4 regions of the Paenibacillus marinisediminis genome follow, and region 4 is predicted to be linked to each of the others. Evidence: riboswitches for the same ligand, from Rfam matches in the RefSeq annotation. Region 4 holds a riboswitch; each other region holds the start of a gene.
The links. A riboswitch is a leader RNA that binds a small molecule or an ion and turns the genes downstream of it on or off. The one in region 4 is predicted to bind cyclic di-AMP.
Positions count from the first base shown of each region.

Region 1 (2,203 bases), on a different contig from region 4:
TCGCAATGGATCTGCTCACGAAAGTCGGTTTGGCGGATAAAGCGAACGCATATCCAGCTCAACTGTCCGGTGGACAGAAGCAGCGGATCGCCATCGCTCGTGCTCTCGCGATGCAGCCTCATGTGATGCTGTTTGACGAGCCAACGTCTGCACTTGACCCTGAGATGGTTGGAGAAGTGCTTGAAGTTATGAAATCACTCGCTGCTGACGGGATGACTATGGTCATTGTCACACACGAGATGGGCTTTGCCAGGGAGGTAGGCGACCGGATCATCTTTATGGATGGCGGTCAAATCGTAGAGGATGGAACACCTGATCAGGTGTTTGGGAATCCCCAACATAATCGAACCAAGAATTTTTTGAGTAAAGTATTGTAAACCTTATATTGAACGATGTGAAATATTCAAAGAGCGCTGGTTGATCCGGCGCTCTTTTTATTTAGTCTCCTAACCTAAATTATGGATAATCCTACCCTGTTTTCATCCATCCTTACACCACTTCTGAATTACCGTAATCATCCTTATTTATTGTTGAAGCAGTCATTATTGTCATCGTGTTGTAATCTCTGAACCCGTTGTGCCCCAAGGATTTGAAGGATATTACATTATATAACATTTGATAGGTTACAAATCTGTGATAATATGTAAGCCAAGCCGAACGACAACGTACGGGGGACGCCTGATTGATGTTTCAGACGAGATTAATCGATCTGATCATCTTGGGGTGAATCGTATCGCAGCTCTCTATCGGAGAGAAGCGAACGTAGGGTACTCCTTAACCCGAATCCGACAACTAACCCCGGAGGCAGATTCTAAGGAGGTAATAACAACATGAAGAAGAGCTTAACACTTAAGATTACGGGCTTGATGCTCGGAGTAGTCACATTACTACAGATTATTCCTGTATATGCGGAAGGAAGCCAATCAACGAGCAATGCTACATTCTATCAAACAGCAGAACAATATAATGTGAGCATTGAAGGTTTTCTAGCAGATCATCCTGTGATCGAGAAGAAGAAGTTGTATGCTGGTAATGAAGTTATGGTTCCAGATGTGATGCAGAATAGTCCCGTCGCTAACCTAACGGTAGATGAGCAGGGTAAGAAGTCGGAAACTGCGACAGTAACAACTAATGCAAAAAATGAAGCAAAAGATAATGCAAAAGCACAAGCGGCAACTTCAAAAGCAGCAGCAGCTTCAGTGGCAGCAGCGGCTCCGAAGAGTCAAACATCAAAAGTTAAAGCTGCGTCAACAACAGCTGAGAAAGCTGCATCTAACACAGTAACTGTTGCAGGAAGAGATATGACGTATACGGATAAGCTTGACATGCGTGCGACTGCTTATACTGCAGACCCGAGCGAGAATGGATGGGGCGCGGTTGATGCATTAGGTAATCCACTGCGATTAGGTACAGTTGCTGTTGACCCGGATGTAATACCGCTTGGAACCAAGCTGTTTGTGACTGGCTATCAATTTAGTCATTTGCCTGGTGGAGGTTTCGTTGCGACTGCATCTGATACTGGCGGTACGATTAAAGGAAATAAGATTGATATCTTCGTTCCAGTAAGCAAGAGTACAGGTGATGAATTCGGTATTCAAGATGTACAGGTATATGTACTGAAATAAGGAAAAAGATACGAGCTTGTCCGTTGAAGGAACGGATAAGCTCGTTTGTACTTAATCAGTAATCTCTCTTTTCCTTATGATCATGAAGTAAATCGGGCAGTGTAACAAACTGATAATTCTGTTCGCGAAGCTGTCGGATAACCTTGGGCAGAGCTTGAACCGTGTTCTGCAAATATCCTGGTTTTCCTCCTCCGCCTGCATGCTGCAGAATGATCGAGCCGGAGCTGACTTGACTCATGATGTTCTGTTCAACACGACTAGACGGTATGCCGCGCCAATCATTAGAATCTACATCCCAATTGACGACGATATAACCATGGTCGCCAGCCCACTGAAGCTGCTCTTCGGTAATCTCACCGAATGGAGGTCTGAAGAATCGAGGTTTATAGCCTGTAATATTCGAGATGATCGTTTCTGTATTCTGGATCTGCTTGACGAATGATGACATGGTCGTCTTCGTAAGCAGCGGATGATCGTATGAATGATTTCCGATGATATGCCCTTCAGCTACCATTCGTTTGATCATATCTGGATTAGCCTTAGCTCGATGACCCTCAATAAAGAAAGTAGCTTGTATG
Region 1 covers NZ_JBTGUH010000002.1:175,577-177,779, forward strand. Annotated here, with positions in the region: gene ACXX53_RS06635 (amino acid ABC transporter ATP-binding protein) at 1-377, shown strand, start outside; cyclic di-AMP (ydaO/yuaA leader) riboswitch at 637-822, shown strand; gene ACXX53_RS06640 (3D domain-containing protein) at 831-1,625, shown strand; gene ACXX53_RS06645 (polysaccharide deacetylase family protein) at 1,681-2,203, opposite strand, start outside.
Region 1: it holds a riboswitch for cyclic di-AMP, as region 4 does, so the genes downstream of both, ACXX53_RS06640 (3D domain-containing protein) here and ACXX53_RS12330 (TrkH family potassium uptake protein) in region 4, are expected to answer to the same signal.

Region 2 (2,203 bases), on a different contig from region 4:
TTCATGACCTGGTAGATCATCAAACCATGAAGCACCTTCCGGGCAATCCAGCGTCATAAACTTCCCATAATTTCCGTTCTTCGATTGATGAAACTTCAAATAGGCTTTGCCATCTTCGATCGCCAATATCTCAATCTTGCCGGACGCATGACTCATGGACAATCTAACCCGCTTACCAAGCCCCGAGGTCCGTGCCTTCGCCTGCTCGACAATTTCATATGCACGATGCAAGGACAAGACAAAATCAGAATTGCCCGCAACTGGACGATTGATAAAAAAGTAATACGGTGTAACACCAGCCCATGATAATTGGTCAAGCAGTTCACTCAACACCGCTGGATCATCATTAATCCCCTTTAATACAGGCGTTTGATTCACCACGATAACACCAGCGCTATGGAGTGCATCAAAGGCTCGCTTCGCTTCAAGAGTAATCTCTCGCGGATGGTTGATATGCGCCATCACATAGATCCGCTGATCTACACTCGAATTCTCACGGAACACCTGAAGCAGCTCTTCATCTTCATAGATCCGCATCGGATTAAACACCGGCAGCTTGGAGCCGAATCGCACAATCTTCACGTGCTCGATACTGCGAAGACGTTCCAATATCTCACGAATCTTCTTCGTAGAGAGAATAAGGCTATCACCGCCCGTGAGCAGCACATTGTTGATCTCAGGATGCTGTTCGATGTAAGCTAGGCCCGGCTCTACATTCAATGAAGCCTCATTCACATCATTGCGGAACAAGCGTTTACGGAAGCAATAACGACAGTAAGCGCCGCACACCTCCGATACAATGAGAAGCGCCGTTGTTCCATACTTGTGCTGACATCCAGGTGCTACATAATTGGCATGCTCATCAGATGCATCCCAACGTCCATACTCCAACAGCTCTCCTTCATTCGGAATGACGAGCTTGCGGATAGGATCATGTTCATCGTTCCAATCAATCAGGCCAAGGTAGTAATCATTCACACGGAACACGAATTTCTCCGTGATCTGTTTGAGCTTAGCGCGTTCTTCCTCGGGAATAGCAGTAATTCGATCAATCTGCGTAATGTACTTTGGTTGCGGCATTACGATCGCCCCTTTACTCAAGAATTGGCTTACTCAGTCCTTCTCTTTCAAGTGATGTGCGGATCATCATGATGATCGGTGATTGGATTCAGTCTAGATGCGTCTTGACTGAGACGGGGGGGGGGAAAATGGTTCTTTCTTGCTTGCAGAAGATAATACTGTTGCGGGTCAATAAAAAAGACCCCAACACAAATAATGACTCATCGGTCATTGTTGTGAAATAGGGTCAGCAAAAAAATAAAAACCCGAATAAAGATTCGGGTCATGGTGATATGTTCATAATGGTGATGTGACCCATCTCCTGCAAACGAGGTTAGCTGACGGACTCGGAAAAGATGGTTTCCTACGCATTGCTGCGACTAGCCCCACTGATTGGTTCCCCCGCTTCCCATCGCTGGGAATTAAGCGTACTTCTATGCTATATGAATATTGACATATTGTCAACATGATTACCACTCAATATTTTCCAGAAACGCAAAATGTGAGCACCACAACTGATGTATGATGTTTCCGTTAGTCATGAGGAGTGATTCCTGCAATATCGTAAAGAAGCTCCATTCGCAGATGCTCGCGCACTGTATCAGCCAGCCTGTCAAAAGCCTCTTCTTGTCGATTCACGAAGCTAAAACAGCTATTGAGCGGCAATAAACCCTTCTCTTCCCTCAGCTGATTAAGCCATGCACGGCGAAAATGATCATTATGAAATATACCGTGCACATACGTTCCCCATGCTTTCCCATCTATCGAGGCAAAGCCATCGCCAAAGGCTTCTCCGGCGCCTTGAAGCATGAACATAGGACCCATGGCTTTCTCGCTCACATTTACCGTTGAACGCCCCATATGAATTTCATAGCCTGCTATCTTCAACCCCTCTAAGTGTTCCTTGTCGGTTAGATTTCGACTTACCTCGCCAGACACACGCTCAATCTTCTTCTCCGCGTAGAAGCACGTCTCTATCGGCAGATAACTCAAGCCCTTAACGACCGTCCCCGGTTCTGTCTCAGCACCATCTGGATCACTTATTAGATTGCCTAGCATTTGATAGCCACCGCAGATTCCGACCAGCTTCGCACTGCGGTGAACCTGTACCTCAATCGCCTGCTGTATCCCCGTTTCTCGCAAG
Region 2 covers NZ_JBTGUH010000001.1:729,625-731,827, forward strand. Annotated here, with positions in the region: gene ACXX53_RS03295 (KamA family radical SAM protein) at 1-1,080, opposite strand, end outside; cyclic di-AMP (ydaO/yuaA leader) riboswitch at 1,368-1,498, opposite strand; gene ACXX53_RS03300 (cobyric acid synthase) at 1,594-2,203, opposite strand, start outside.
Region 2: it holds a riboswitch for cyclic di-AMP, as region 4 does, so the genes downstream of both, ACXX53_RS03295 (KamA family radical SAM protein) here and ACXX53_RS12330 (TrkH family potassium uptake protein) in region 4, are expected to answer to the same signal.

Region 3 (2,203 bases), on a different contig from region 4:
CCTTCGATATATACCCACCATCCAAGCGGAATCAAATCAGGGTCTACAGCAATCGTTCGACCTTCAGTAACCTTGGTTCCGGATGCTGTCTTCGCCCCTGGGGTGCCTTTCTCTTCCGTATAAGCAGTCAACTGCACATTAGTAAGTTTCTTCTTGTAGTCAAAGCCGACACTGTCCTTCGCCGTCTGTTCGGTATCTACGCTCTTGGCTGACAATACCGCAACTTCCGGTTCCTTCTTCGTACCGTAAGCAATAACTTGGTCAACTTGCTTGGCTTGAACTGTCTTGCCAACCATCTGCGAAAGAACAAGCTTGCCATCTTCATAAACCTGCTCGATCTGCTGTACGACTAGACCATTTTGACCCTTCTGAACAGTCTTGGTAGAACCTTTCTTCAGATTCGGATCAGCTTGCTTTACAACTTGAAACGGAACATCAACTTTGCGCTGTACAATATCCTTGGTCACACGGACCACTTTGATGTCCATATCGGACTTTATAGCTGTGTCTACGCTTGGGTACACTTTGTCCAGCTCGGTTAACGAGACATTAGCCTCATCCAAGACATGCTTCACATCGTACTCTGTCGTGTACAATGTTTTCGTTTGTCCGTCTACCGTCAAATGAACAGGTTCCGCGCGATCTATGATGATTTTAGTTCCGTCTTCTACTTCTGCTGCTAGCTCCACCGACACATCATCATGTGTTCCTACGGTAATCGCGTGCTCATCCAAAACTTCGCGTACCGTATCCTGTCTCGTTTCAAGCTTCATCAACTGTCCGTCGACGAATACAGATACCGTCTTCTTCGAATAGCTGAAACCGACCAATACACTGACTACTGTTATAGCGATAGCAACTACAGCAATTACTGAAATTATTCGCACATTTTCATGCTTCCACTGCATTGCGAGTGACTTGCTGGATGATCGGGGATCATGGGGTTCGTTATTCACGATGTTTCCCATTTCTCGGTCCTCCTTACATAGTCCCGCCGTCAAGAATGCTGCATGATTGCTTCTGACGCGACTATTGGTGATAGGATGTTGAACAAGCTTGTGCCGGCTTGTTCTTCATACCAACCCCAGTAACGGTTCCTTCCTCACCTTTGCTTCTTCTAACCTATGAATAGGCTAGCACGATTATGCGAGTTTCCATTACTCACAGTCTCGAAGCTGATTAAAACGAAAAGAAGCCTAAATTAAGAGGAATCTCTCTCATGGCTTCTAAGATGACCCAAACAGACAACCCATTTAGGACTCAAGACGAGGACCTCTCTCCATACGCTTGCGAGGTTAGCTGTCGGGTTCGGGCGCTGAGAGTCGCCCTATCCGTTCGTACCGGCTCATGGCTCGGTCGCCCGGAACTCACCCCTAGGATACACTCCGCATCGGTGTGGCACTAACCGATGGCATGTGGTTCCCCCGCTCTCTTGTTTCAGAGACTCAGCGTTACTGGTTGGTTGGAACAATATTCAAGTTCAATCGAACTTCTGTGAGTCATCATATCGTGTTTATTACAAAGTTGTAAAGATCTAATCAATTTCGTTTTTCGGTAAAAAGGATTAAAAAAAAGTTACAATCCGCTGTTTTGATAAAGAAATCCATTTAAATTTTGGCGTAGAACATTAAATCACCGGTTTTTCTTCGTTTTTCAACGCATGTCAAAACATGTAAGGGCGTTGTCGGTCGTTTTTTTGCAAAATTCTTCAAAATCTAACTCTTTTATTCCAGCTGCTTCCTCCGCTACAAGGCGCACATAAGCAGATTCATTTCGCTTTCCACGGTATGGATGAGGTGTCAAGTATGGACTGTCCGTTTCAACCAATAAGCGGTCCATCGGCACCTGCTTCAACACTTCCTTAGGCTGCTTGGCATTCTTGAACGTAATCGGGCCTCCAAACGAAATATAGAACCCCATATCCATACACATCTTCGCTGTTTCCCAGCTGCCAGAGAAGGAGTGCATGATACCGCCTACATCCTTCGCTTTCTCTTCACGGAGAATGCGTATCACATCTTCATGAGCATCCCGGTTGTGAATGATGATCGGCATCTTCAATTCGCGAGCCAGTCCAATCTGCTGACGAAACACTCGCTGCTGCACATCCTTAGGGGACGTGTCCCAATAGTAATCAAGCCCAATCTCACCGATGGCAACAACCTTCTCATGTTCTGTCAGCTTTGCAATCCAATCGATATCG
Region 3 covers NZ_JBTGUH010000016.1:13,449-15,651, reverse strand. Annotated here, with positions in the region: gene ACXX53_RS21360 (ubiquitin-like domain-containing protein) at 1-968, opposite strand, end outside; cyclic di-AMP (ydaO/yuaA leader) riboswitch at 1,269-1,461, opposite strand; gene ACXX53_RS21355 (TatD family hydrolase) at 1,654-2,203, opposite strand, start outside.
Region 3: it holds a riboswitch for cyclic di-AMP, as region 4 does, so the genes downstream of both, ACXX53_RS21360 (ubiquitin-like domain-containing protein) here and ACXX53_RS12330 (TrkH family potassium uptake protein) in region 4, are expected to answer to the same signal.

Region 4 (2,203 bases):
ATAAACATGAGAATGACTATGAAAAATTGAGTTGCCTGCCGCAGGCCGGCAATATCAACCGTATTGACCCCTGCTGTACGTGGTGAAACCGATTGAAAGAACGAAGCTAATATCTTCTCGAAGAAGTTCATATCCCCCATCGTGTTTGGATTCGAATATTCGAATAAGAAGATGACAAGCGCCCCGAATACGATTAAGAAGCCAGTTGTATATAGTACAACCTTCGTATGAAGCGACAATCGCTTCGTCTTGTGATAATCAACCAGATCGGATATTACGATAAATCCTATACCTCCCGATACAATCAGGAACATCGCTACGATGTTAGTGAGAGGATCATTGACATAGCTGGTCAAGCTGGAGAACGGTCCGCTTGCTGTCATCCCGAATATATCGAAGCCCGCATTATTGAAAAAGGATATCCCGTGAAATATCCCAAAGTACAGCGCCTGTCCAAAAGGCATATCCATCGACCAACGCAGAGCAAACAACATAGCGGCTGAACCTTCAATGATGAGAGAATACAGCAGCACTTTGCGGATAAGACGAACGATACCTTCCATCGAGCCCTGATTCAGCGCTTCCTGCAAGATCAGCCTTTCCTTCAACGATATCTTCTTCTTGAATACGAGTGCGAACAACGTCGCCATCGTCATGAATCCCAAACCACCGATCTGAATGAGACACAAGATGACGATCTGTCCGAACATGGTAAAGTGCGACCCCGTATCAACGACAACCAATCCCGTAACACATGTCGCAGACGTCGCTGTGAACAATGCATCGATAAATTGGAGCGGTTTACCGTCAACATTTGATATGGGGAGCATCAGAAGAAATGAGCCTAACAAAATGATTGCAGCGAATCCCACTGCCAATATGCGCGCCGGAGTTAGCCTCCATGGTCGTAATAGCTCAATCTTTTTCACTTGCTGTGCCCACCTCTAAAAAAATTCATAAAAAAAAGCATCGGAATACCAATGCTGTCTGGTTTCCTGACGTGCTCGCCTACGAGGTTAGCTGACGGATTCGGGCACGTCAAGTTGCCCTATTCGCAGCGTGTACAGCTTATGCTCTAAGACTGCAACACATTGCGAAATTCACCCCAAATATCGGTTCCCCCGCTTTCGCTTGCGCGAAACTCGGCTCTATACAATTCATAACGAGATGATTATATACGTTTATACGAGCACTTACAAAGTCAATATACTGGCAAATTCATTGGAAATGCCGCCGAATTAGGGACTAAGAGCGTTTACATTAGAATGTTTTCATGCAATGCATCAGTGTCACGCCCATTTTCTTGACGTTGCATTATAATTTCGATAACCTTGTCCTTTTCAAATGAAACATAAGCGGCTATGATCAGATATACAATCATTATAAGACCATTCCACGATAGAGGGGGATTCCCTTGTCTTCTCACTTTGCACAAGCATCCGTTACTGCGCCTTTGCATCAGAGAACTGTCTCAAGACTTGCAATCGTTTGCTCCGTGATCGGGTTTATGATCTTCTTGGCATTTCAAGTCATAGCTCCCATTGCATCTGGCAGTGAAGAAGCACTCGCCAAGCCCCTCACGAAGCAAGAAGCTTTGAACCTCGCATATAAGGTTTATGCAGATGAGGCATTCGCCTCGGGAAGACAGTCCTATAAACCAGTGGAAACAGCCGTCATATATGAGACGAATCAGCTCTTATCCGGCTATGTAAGCAAAGAACAATTGAACGAGAGCTATGAGCCTTGGGACAAGCTGGCTCCGTACGACTACTACCGTGTCTTGATGAGAAGAGGCTATCTGAATGATCTGGAATACACCATCGTAGATCTGCACATGACTAGCGGTAAGCTGGTAGGTTATCAGACCCGAACGACTGACATGCCTTCTAGTTCATCTAACCTTAGCGAGGCTGATAAGGCCGCTCGGACGGATGAAGCTGTTCGCGAGCTCGGGTACACAGATGCCCAAGTACGGCGAATGCCGGTGTCAGCCACGAATCCGAACGAGATCCGATACCTTGTGCCTGCTGCCAAAGTAGGCGATGCCTCGTTGGAGCTAGTTGCCACATGGTCTGGAGACTACATAACCAGCCTTCGACCAGTATGGAATGTACCGATTGCATATGCTTCAGAAATGGTGCACCAGCAGGACTCAGCAGAGAAGATGCTAAACTACGCCTATCAGCTAATGTCACTTATTATG
Region 4 covers NZ_JBTGUH010000004.1:256,926-259,128, forward strand. Annotated here, with positions in the region: gene ACXX53_RS12330 (TrkH family potassium uptake protein) at 1-920, opposite strand, end outside; cyclic di-AMP (ydaO/yuaA leader) riboswitch at 991-1,158, opposite strand; gene ACXX53_RS12335 (CPBP family intramembrane glutamic endopeptidase) at 1,415-2,203, shown strand, end outside.